Regions from separate parts of the Lysinibacillus sp. FSL R5-0849 genome, predicted to be linked through region 2. Evidence: riboswitches for the same ligand, from Rfam matches in the RefSeq annotation. Region 2 holds a riboswitch; the other holds the start of a gene.
The links. Region 2 has a riboswitch for cobalamin ahead of MKY80_RS21360 (hypothetical protein). Riboswitches for the same ligand answer to the same signal wherever they lie in the genome.

Region 1: it holds a riboswitch for cobalamin, as region 2 does, so the genes downstream of both, MKY80_RS02520 (ABC transporter substrate-binding protein) here and MKY80_RS21360 (hypothetical protein) in region 2, are expected to answer to the same signal.

The regions. Positions count from the first base shown of each region.
Region 1 is NZ_CP152004.1:521,635-527,351, forward strand. It holds gene MKY80_RS02510 (long-chain-fatty-acid--CoA ligase) at 1-1,158, shown strand, start outside; gene MKY80_RS02515 (acyl-CoA dehydrogenase family protein) at 1,160-2,827, shown strand; cobalamin riboswitch at 2,887-3,070, shown strand; gene MKY80_RS02520 (ABC transporter substrate-binding protein) at 3,214-4,185, shown strand; gene MKY80_RS02525 (iron ABC transporter permease) at 4,182-5,183, shown strand; gene MKY80_RS02530 (adenosylcobinamide amidohydrolase) at 5,180-5,717, shown strand, end outside.
Region 2 is NZ_CP152004.1:4,318,762-4,324,478, forward strand. It holds gene MKY80_RS21345 (MATE family efflux transporter) at 1-545, opposite strand, end outside; gene MKY80_RS21350 (tyrosine-protein phosphatase) at 681-1,445, opposite strand; gene MKY80_RS21355 (ABC transporter substrate-binding protein) at 1,581-2,531, opposite strand; gene MKY80_RS21360 (hypothetical protein) at 2,515-3,072, opposite strand; cobalamin riboswitch at 3,233-3,432, opposite strand; gene MKY80_RS21365 (glutathione peroxidase) at 3,535-4,080, opposite strand; gene MKY80_RS21370 (hypothetical protein) at 4,169-4,720, opposite strand; gene ytvI (sporulation integral membrane protein YtvI) at 4,810-5,717, shown strand, end outside.

The DNA.
Region 1 (5,717 bases), 870 kb from region 2:
GCCGTAATCCCGTTAAAAATTAAAACAGGCCAACAAGTAGCAGGCTGGCTTCATTATGAAACAATGATTCAAAGTGCCAGTTCCCAAACGATTGAATGTCAGTTAAACGAAGATGATGCTTCGACCATTTTGTACACATCAGGTACGACTGGGAAACCAAAGGGCGTATTGTTTAGCTATCGTAATATTTTAACGGTTGCACAAATGATTGCAGTTGAAATGGAGGTCAAGCCTGAAAGCCGTATATTGCTAATGATGCCATTAACTCATTCGGCTCCATTGCATTTATTTTTAATGGCAGGTGTATTTGTAGGCTCTACAAATGTGTTAACGCCAACTTTTACACCAGATTTATTAATGGATTCCATTGAACAGGAAAAAACGACTCATTTCTTTGGCGCACCTGTTGCTTATTTATTAACAGCACAGATGCCGAGATTGCAATCAGCTGATTTGTCCTCCATGAAATGGTGGGTATATGGAGGTGCACCTTTATCTGAAAACGAAGTTCGTTTCATTCAACAGTCATTCCGCACAACTAATTTAACATGCGTATATGGATTAACAGAGGCGGGGCCAAGTGGATCATTGCTATTTGGCAAGGAGCATGAAGGAAAGGCTGGGAGTATTGGACAGCGAGCACCTTTAGGTACAGAGATACGTATTGTTAACGACAGTGGCGAAGATGTACCAGCAGGAGAAGTAGGGGAAATCGTTTTATTTGGTGAGGGTAATATGCTTGGCTACTACAGAGATGAAGCGGCAACCAATGCGGCCTTTATAGACAGTTGGTTAAAAACAGGTGATCTAGCTCGTAAGGATGAAGACGGCTTTATTTGGATTGTTGATCGAAAAAAAGATGTGATTATTTCGGGAGGAGTCAATATTTATCCGAAAGAAATTGAAGATTGCCTTTTAAGCTTTGAGGGGATATTTGAAGCGGCAGTGGTTGGTGTTCCACATCCACAATGGGGAGAGACAGTGAAGGCTGTTTATTCCGCTAAACAGGATATTGATGAAGAGGCTCTAAAAGATTATTTAGAGGGGCAGCTTGCTAAGTATAAAATACCGCGAATTTTCGAAAAAGTGGAAGCGCTACCAAGGAATGCGTCAGGCAAAATTTTAAAACAATCTTTGAAAGGACAAGAGGTGAGATAGCATGAAAGTTTTACAACAGGAAATAGCAGGCACAAGCAATTTCTTTACAGATGATGATACGCTTCAAAAAGTGTTGGAAATGATGCTCGATAAAGAATTTTCATCTTATGCGCATCGGGAATTGACGGACTTTGGTGAGCTATGTGCGGGTGCAATAGATGTGAGGGCGAAACATACTGATCGACAAGGAGAGCCTCGCCTTCAAAGGTATAATGCCTATGGCGAAGAGGTTTCAGAGGTATGGGTCAATGACGGCTACAAAAAAACAATTGAGGAGACATATAATACGGGGATTGTTGGCTATGTGCATAAAGATATTCCCCAACTAGGTCACAAAGGGAATTATGTCTATAGTTTTGCGCAAGGTTATTTACTGTCACATGCGGAGCCCGGTTTTTATTGCCCTGTGACGTTAACGATGGCTACTGCCTATTTATTAGACCATTATGCAGAGGAAGGAGTTAAGCAGCGCTTCTTACCGCATGTTTGTGCAACAGGCGATATGGAGCTATATGAGGGAGCGACATTTTTAACAGAGCGACAAGGAGGCTCAGATGTTGGTGCGAATGTAGTAGAAGCAAAACTTGTGGGGAATGAATACCGCCTCTATGGTGAAAAGTATTTCGCCTCCAATGCAGGGATGTGTGGGGTTGCAATGGTATTGGCACGAATAGAGGGTGCACAAGCAGGCTCTAAAGGATTAACTCTATTTGCAGTTCCATGGCGTAATGAAGATGGATCGGCTAACCAACTTCGTATTCGACGACTAAAAGATAAATTAGGTGTGAAAGCCGTTCCATCTGGTGAGGTTGAGTTTGATGGAGCACTCGCTTATGTAGTTGGTGATCAAAATAAAGGGATTTATTATATGCTGGAGGCGCTTAATTTATCAAGAATTTGTAATGCTGTGGCATCCATTGGTATTATGCGCCGTGGCTTCTTAGAGGCGAAGCATTATGTGTCAAATCGATATACCTTTGGTAAACCTTTAACACAGTATCCTATGATCCAGGATACATTGGGTAAATATGCCGCTAAGCTGCATGTAGAAGTAGCCACGATTTTTGATCTTATTCAATTATACGATAAAGTGACAGGTGGTCAGGGAACAGAGCAAGACATCATCATGAACCGTTTATATATTGCCATTATGAAAAAGGAAACGGCAGAGCAGGCGGTCCATTATGCAAGTGAAGCAATTGAGCTACATGGCGGGAATGGCTATATTGAGGACTTTGTAACACCACGCTTACTGAGAGATGCGCAAGTGCTGACGGTATGGGAGGGTACGGCTAATATACTAGCTTTGGAGCTTATTCGCTTAGTGGATAAATACAGGGCACATGAATTGTTTGTTCAAGTGATGAGCAAGCGATTAGAAGTATTAACAGACCATTCATTAGTGAAAATCGTTCAAGAGCAATTGACTAAACTATCGGCAACCTTACAAATTTTTAGTACTCTCGATGAAGCGACAAAAACGTTTGAAGCAAAGGATGTTGCCAAAAAAATGGCTCAATTATATGAAAGTGTCATAGCCGTTGAGTGGGCACAAAAGTTTGGTGGGAAATATGATAAACTAGCGGATGTTTATTTAGAGCAAACTTGGTCATTACGAACGATCGGTGCTCCGATGAAAACCGTACAGTATTTTGCTGAAATCGTCTAATAACCTTTGGAGTCGCCTTGATATAGAGGCGACTTTTTTTAATTTCATGTATAATAAAATCAACTGAATATTATAAAGGTTCTTTACTTAAGTAAAGTGAAAAGGGAAATCGGTGTAATTCCGATGCGGTCCCGCCACTGTAAGTGTGAGTTTTTTCAAATGATGCCACTGAAGATTTCGGGAAGGCTTGAAAAAACGTACTGAGCACAAGCCAGGAGACCTGCCTTTATAGCATAGACATTACAGCCTACGAGGATAGGATGGTGGATTTTGTATCAGTTTTTTGGTGCGATTTTGACCCCTCATCATTCGAAGATGAGGGGTCTTATTTTGATGGAGGAATACTTCTAACACATGAACGCACAAATCAACGAAGGAGGATTCACATGAAGAAATTTTGGAAAATAGGGGTATCGGCATTTTTAACGATAGGGTTGCTAGCAGCTTGTGGACAAGAGGCGCAAAAAGACAATTCCACACCTACAGAAGAGCAAACACAACAAGAAACATCTAAGGCGGAAGAAGCAACATTCCCTATGACTATAACGGATGCTATTGGGAAGGATATTACACTAGAGGCTCCTCCTAAGAAAATAGTGTCACTTATTCCAAGTAATACAGAAATATTGTTTGGCCTAGGTTTAAAGGATGAAATCGTAGGGGTTACAGACAACGACGATTATCCACCAGAGGTAGTTGAAAAGGATAAGGTTGGTGGCATGGAGTACAATATTGAACAAATTATTGCCTTAAAGCCAGATATCGTTTTTGCACATGAATCTAGCATGTCTCTTTCGGAATCAGCCATAGCACAGCTAGAATCTGCGGGCGTGAAAGTATTTGTTGTAAAAAATGCCCAAGATTTTAATGAAACCTATACAACGATTGAACAGCTTGGGCGTGCTACAGGGAAATTACCAGAAGCTGAAAAAATCATTGCTGACATGAAGGCGAAAGTGGAAGAGGTTCAGGGGAAAGTGAAAGACGTTGAACCTAAGAACGTTTTTGTAGAAGCCTCTGATGAACCTAATATTTATACAGCTGGTCAAGGCACATTTATGAACGCAATGCTGGAGATGATCCATGCAAAAAATGTAGCAGCAGACGGTGATAATTGGTATGAAATTGGTGCAGAACAAATTATCACAAAAAATCCAGATGTCATCGTGGTGACATATAGTTATGTACCTGATATTTTAACAAAAATACCAAAGCGTGCTGGTTTCGATACAATTAATGCAGTGAAAAATAATGCTATTGTGCAAGTAGATGAAAGCACAACAAGCCGTCAGGGACCACGTTTAGCGGATGGCCTTGAGGAATTAGCAAAAGCTATCTACCCTGAGGTATTTAAGTGAAAAAAATAGCAACAGCCTATGTATTAACATATACGCTTCTTATCATTAGCATCTGGTGTGGCGTAGCTATAGGCTCTGTTCATATTCCGATAGAAGTGCTGTGGAATCAGTCAGTTGATGAAACAGCTGCCAATATCTTTTGGAAAATTCGGTTGCCCCGTGTGCTTTTAGCGGGGCTAGTAGGAGCTTCTCTCGCCATTGCGGGAGCGGCTTTCCAAGGCTTGCTCAAAAATCCATTAGCAGATCCATATACATTAGGTATTTCATCTGGTGCTTCTGTCGGCGCAGTCATGACAATTTTTTTAAATATTTCTATACCTGTTGTAGGCTTGTATGCCTTACCTACCTTTAGCATGATAGGCGCAATTATTACAATGGTGATTGTGATGAGCTTTGCTAGAGTAGTAGACCGTTCTTTAAAGATGGAAACACTGATTTTAACAGGAGTTATCTTTAGTTCATTTTTAGGATCGTTAATCTCGTTAATGATTGCTTTATCGGGAGAGGAGCTACGCCAAGTAATCGGCTGGCTACTCGGTTCTGTTTCTATGCGTGGTTGGCCATATGTTCAAATGATTATTCCATTTGTCATTGTTGGTTCCCTTATGCTGTGGACTCAGAGACGTGAGCTTAATGTTCTGTTATATGGGGAAGAAAGAGCGAAGCATTTAGGTGTCAATGTAAAGAAAAGTAAGTATTTGATTTTAGTAGGTGGCTCCATGCTAACTGGAGCAGCAGTTGCTGTTTCAGGCACAATTGGCTTTGTAGGGTTAGTTGTACCACATATGACAAGAATGATTTGGGGCTCTGATCACCGTCATTTACTCCCATTATCTTTTTTTAATGGGGCAACATTACTTATTATTTGTGATTTAGTTGCAAGAACCATCATCTTGCCAAGGGAACTGCCCATTGGTGTCATTACGGCATTTATTGGAGCGCCTGTTTTTTCCTATATTTTTTATAAGCAACGAAGAGGCAAGGGGGTACGGGCGTGATTGTTGTTGAACATCTATCAGGTGGTTATGAAGACGTACCGATCGTCAAGGATATAAGCTTTACAGTTGAAAAAGGAAAGATTCTTGGCATTTTAGGGCCAAATGGTAGTGGGAAATCAACATTATTAAAGGTAATGAGTGGTATTCTACCAGCAGTTGAGGGCACGATTTCTATTGATGGACAAAGCATTCTTTCCTACAATGCCCGTGCTTTAGCAAAAAAAATGGCTGTTTTACCACAGCTCCATGCGAATGCTTTTTCAAACAGTGTTAGAGAGGCTATTTCGCTTGGACGTTATCCACATCAATCAGGTTTTTTTTCAAGTTGGTCTGAGCAAGATGAGCAAGCGGTTCAACATGCAATGCTACAAACAGGCATAAAACGTTATGAGCATACACCGATGGAATTTTTATCGGGTGGCGAACAGCAAAGAGTTTTTGTTGCACAGGCCCTTGCTCAAACTGCGGAAATTTTACTGCTAGATGAGCCGACAAATCATTTAGACATTGCCCATCAGCGGCAAATTTTAGATA
Region 2 (5,717 bases):
AAGATCAGGCCGTAATTAAGGATAACATGCAGTACATTCATGCCAAGTGATACATACATCGTCTGTTTCGTCCAACCATGAACACGAATAATTGCAGCAAGGGCATTAATAATTGCTTGAAGGAAAATAAAACTCCCTATAATCACTAAATAACTTTGAGCATAATGAAGGACCTCACCTTGCAAGTTCATCATCGACATTAAATGACTAGCAAAGAAGAAAAATAGAACACTCATTATAAGGCCAACTGCCAAATTCATTGTGACTGCTAGAGCCGATATTTTAGCCGCTTCAAAAAACCGTTTCGAACCTAAATATTGTGATACAACGATGGACGCACCGTTGCCGACTACCTCAAGAATTAAAATAGCGATATGAATATATTGATTGGCTGCACCTACTCCTGACACAGCATTATCTGATAGAGCACTAAGCATAAAAGTATCGGCTAGTCCCATCAACATAAATAAAAACACTTCTAAAAAGATAGGCCATGTTAAATGGAATAGACTTAACTTAGTTGTTTCTTTTATTGTGTCTGCCAATACCTTCACTTCTCCTATACTTTTCTTAAAAATCTATTGTATCTTATCATAAATTTTCAGACTGTAAAGAGATTTATAGGAAGACAGCGCTTCCACATAAAAAATCCCTCTCACTAATTGTGAAAGGGATTTTATTTAGATTAAGCAATATGACTGTAATTGCTCACGCTTATCAGCCGTTAGACCAAACTCCTGCTCCAAAAAAGCTGTCTTTGAGCCATAACGATGATCCATAGCATCTAACGCTGCCTGTAAATAATCCTCACGAGCGGACATTAAAGCATAAAATTGCTGTAATTCTTGTTCATTATACTGGTGCTGGATCGTTTGAGCCATTCTTTCTACCATGGGACGCAAATGAATATTCGTATCTAAATAATCTTCCATAATGGTCTCTTCAGGTACGTCTAAAGCCAATAAAATAAGAGCTCCGCCAATTCCTGTTCGGTCTTTTCCAACTGCGCAATGATGGACTAGCCCTAAATTATCAGGGTTTTGTATAGTCATCATTAATTCTTTAAAAGAGGGATTATGAAAAGGCATTTGTGCATAAAAGTCCTTGAACATATCAGCGTTAACTACTTTATAAAACTCTCTACCACCTGTATTAGTTGGCATTTCAAAAGCATGCTTTCCCTTCGCAGGGATTTGAATATATCGAGTTTGTGGAAACACAGGATTAGGATTATGTTGTACTTCATTCGTGTCACGATAATCAAAAATTGTTTTAATACCTAATGTTTCAAATAATTCTTTATCTGTCGATGTCATTTTACCAAGTGCGGCAGAGCGATAAAATAAGCCATTTCTTATAACACGCCCATCCCTCGTTTGATATCCCCCCATATCTCGGAAATTATAAACGGCCTCAAACGGAATATTTTTTTGTATTTGCTTCACTGAACTACACCTCCCTATATTAATAAGCGTTCTTACCTTTATTCTATCGAACAAACTACATTAATACCAATTTTCACACTAGGTAATAAAATAAAAAATGCTAGCTGTAATAAACAACTAGCATTTTCTACGATCTTATTTATATAACTCTGGATACACAGCTTTAGCAACAAGCTCAACTGCTTCACCGATACGTGGACCTGGACGATTTGAGATATCTGTGTCAAGGGACTGAACTGCCTTGTTCTGAATAGCTGTTACCGTATTCCACCCATCACGAGCAAGGATTTCTCCAATTGGATTTTCTGTATAGTTGACTGTTGTTAAAATGACGTCTGGATTTCTCGCAATTACATCTTCCTCAGATATTTGCTTCCAGCCATCTAAATCTGCAAACACATTCTTTACATTTGCCGCATTTAATATTTCTTGTTGGAAAGTGCCAGAGCCTGCTGTATATATTTCTGGCTTTGGACTAATTTCTAAATAAACATTTTTTGGTGTTTTTACTTCCTTAATCTTTGTTTGCACATCAGCGATTTTTGCTTTAATTTCCTCGTTTAATGCCTTTCCTTTATCCTTAACATCCATAACAGCTGCAATTTGTTCGATATCTCCATATACATCATCAAATGTAGCCGCTGATTGAATAACAAATACTTTAATTCCTGCATCCTCGAGTGGCTTAAGTGCATCCTTCTCACCAATCGTATACGCAATAACAACATCTGGCTTTAACGCTAAAATTCGCTCACTGTTATAATTCACAGTATCAGAAACACGTTCGATTTTTTGGGCAGCTTCTGGATATGTATCATATTCAGTGGCACCTACAATTTTATCGCCAACCCCTAATGCAAATAGAATTTCTGTGTTACTTGGTTGTAAGGACACAACTGTTTTTGGTACTTCCTTAAACTCTATTTCTACACCACGATCATCGGTTACTTTGTAACTTGTTTGCTCAATTTTTTGTTCATCTTGGGTAACATTTTTATTTTTTGTATCTTCCGCAGTTCCACAACCTGCTAAAACGAGCGCTAGCAATAAAACCGATAGCCATTGTAAATTAAATAGTTTCTTCATTATTATTCACCTTTTTCTTTTTCATTGGATATGATTTACTCATAAACGGAATTTCAGCGATTCCAGCTTGTTGATTCGTATAGACAGCCATTACAAAACATACATTGGCTAATAAGCCTAAATAATCGAAGAGAATAGTCGGTACCTCTCGTTCTTCCGAAACCTTGTGTAAAGTTCGATATGATTTTTTCGCCTCACTACGACAAAGATGTAAAGCAGCAGCAGCCTCTGTTCCTTGAGGTAAAACAAAATTTTGAATCTCTTCCTTCACATGACTTACATAAAAATCATAGCGCTCACTTAACCAGGATAGATCCTCATCTGTAACTGCTAGCTTCCCACGAACCGAGCCATTCACATGATAAGCCATAGGTAAAATCTGTGTTAAATCATCTGCAACAACCTGGACATCCTCTTTCTTCACTATAGCTAGTGCAGCCCCTAAATGCGTTGTTAAACTATCTGTGCGAATCTCAAAATCGACAGTTGAAGCCTTCTCTCGCATAAAAGGATAACAAGAATAACGTGCATCTTTTTTCAACCTGCTGTCCCCCTTTTCATAATGAAAATCCTTACTTTTTTAGAACATAAAAAAACGTCGCTCCTCACGCAAAGGAACGACTAAAATAACATAATGATTGTCATAGAAACACGACACTGCCTATGTATTTGCCGTATATCCTCCTAGCTTCCGAAGAGTTGTTATACGTTCAAATAAAGGTCGGTCTCCTGGCTTGTACAACGCTCCTATATAATTAAATAAGAGCTATAAAGAACCTTCCCATTTCCTATGAAACAGTGGTTCATCTTTATAATAGTTGTACTTACAGTTGCGGAAACAGCTTCGGCTTATACCGAATTCCCGATTATGCTAGCTAGCACCTTTATTCTGCAAGAATAATTCACTTGTAAAGCAGTTTATCATAGTTTGATAGGAAAAAATAGTTGCGTACAAAAATGATAGTCGTTTTAGAAGAATTTTCATTTCCATAAAATCACTCTACTATAATACTTTTTCAATTGCTTGCTCAATATCAAGCTGTGAGTCTGTAGGCTCAAAGCGAGCTATGGTTTTTCCGCTTGCATCTACTAGGAATTTAGTAAAATTCCAGCGAATATTACGACCATCTAAAAAGCTTGGAGCAAGTTGAACAATTGCCTCAGCAAGCATTTTCTCCTGCATGCTTGCTTTTCCGAATTCACGAAAATCAACTTCATGTTTTAAATAATTAAATAAAGGATGTGTCGTCTCACCATTTACTTGGACTAGTTCAAAAATGGGAAACGAAACTCCATAGTTGACCTTACAAAGATGCGCAGTTTCCTCTCCATCTTCAGGATTTTGATGGCCAAACTGATCACAAGGAAATCCTAGAACGACAAAATTATTTTTGCCATATTTATCGTACATTTTTTGTAAGTCTTCAAATTGATATGTAAATCGGCATTGATTGGCCGTATTAACAATTAGCATCGTTTTCCCTCGAAAAGTTTCCATTGATAAAATTTCACCATTCGGCTTTCGTACTAAATAATTATAAATGCTCATTCCCTAACCCCTTTTGTCTTTTTCATATATTATAGTTGACTAATCTCCTAATAACCAAAGAGTTTGCACAAAAAACACCATCTCGTTACTAAGAACGGATGGCTGACTTATATTTCTTTTTATATTTAACATTTTGCTCTTCATTAATTAAGCGATGGGCTATGTCTAATAATTTAGGATCACTCGTTTGATCATATAATTTTTTTAAAGATACAATAATATCATAGCGAATGAGAGTAGGATGCTTTTCATCTAAACAGGTTTGAAATCTCTTGGCTAAATAAGATACGACTAAATCGCTTTGTACTTGACCTGCTAAACCAATTTTCCAAATAGCCTGTAATGTATGCCTTGCCGTGACGGGCTTTTCATCATAAGTCACAGCCCAAATCTTTAAAAAATCTTCTAATACTCTTTCTTCGGGATCACTTTTTGCAGCTAAAGCACATAAAATTTGTGCGGCAAGTGCACGTGCATGCCCATTTTTATATGTAAGCGCTTGTACAAGCTGTTCCCACACTGCATATGTCCAATCTACGGGCTCCTGCATAATTTTCATCAGTTCCTCGTAAGATTCATATTGAATATCTCGATCACGCTCTGTTAGATTACTAAAAAGTTGCAAAATCTCTTTTTCCATAATTTATCCCTACCTTTATTGTTTCAGAACGTCATAAAACTTGATTTATGTTACACTTAACTTAATTTTTTCGCAAAGAAGGTGAGTTTATGAATAAATTTAATGCTAGGAAATTGATTTTTCGATTGCTAGTGATTCTGTCCCTAATTATAGCCGCTTATTTTATTATTCCGGTATCTATGCCGTTAATATTAGCAGCTATCAGCGCATTTTTCCTTGAACCAATCGTCATGTTCTTTAAAAGGCGCTGGAAAATGTCTCGAAAAATTGCAGTTGCCTTTATATACATAGTGAGTGTCATTATAATTTCCATCATTTGCTATATTTCAATTACGCAGATCATGACGCAAATAATTTTATTGTCTAAGCAAGCTCCCTATTATATTTCCAAGCTATCAGATATGTGGCTTCATATGCAAGAAAATATTTCTAAATACACGGAAGACTTTCCACCCGAAGTAAGTACTTCGCTTCAAAAAACCACAATGGATTTCATAAAGAAAATTGAAGAAACGTTTTTAAGCTTCTTTAATTATAGCAAAGTTTCAGCCTTCTTTTCAGAGATTCCAAGTCTATTTATCAGTCTTCTCGTCTATATGATTGCCCTATTCCTATTTATGCTAGATCTGCCGAAATTGAAGCGCATTACTTATAAGTATTTAAAGCCAAACACAGCAAAGAAAATAAAAATTATTTTAAACCGTTTAAAGGATGCAACATTCGGCTATATGAAAGCACATTTATTTGTAAGCTTCATTATTGGAGGCGTTACACTTATTGGACTTTTATTAATCCAGCCTAAATATGCCATAACCATGACCATTATTATTTGGCTAATAGATATTGTCCCTTTTTTAGGCTCCATCATTATTTTAGCACCATGGGGGCTTTATCACCTTTTAATGGGAAACACATCTATTGCTGTAAAATTATTCATCTTAGCTGCTATTTTACTCATTATTCGTCGTGTAGTCGAGCCTAAACTAATGGGTGAGCA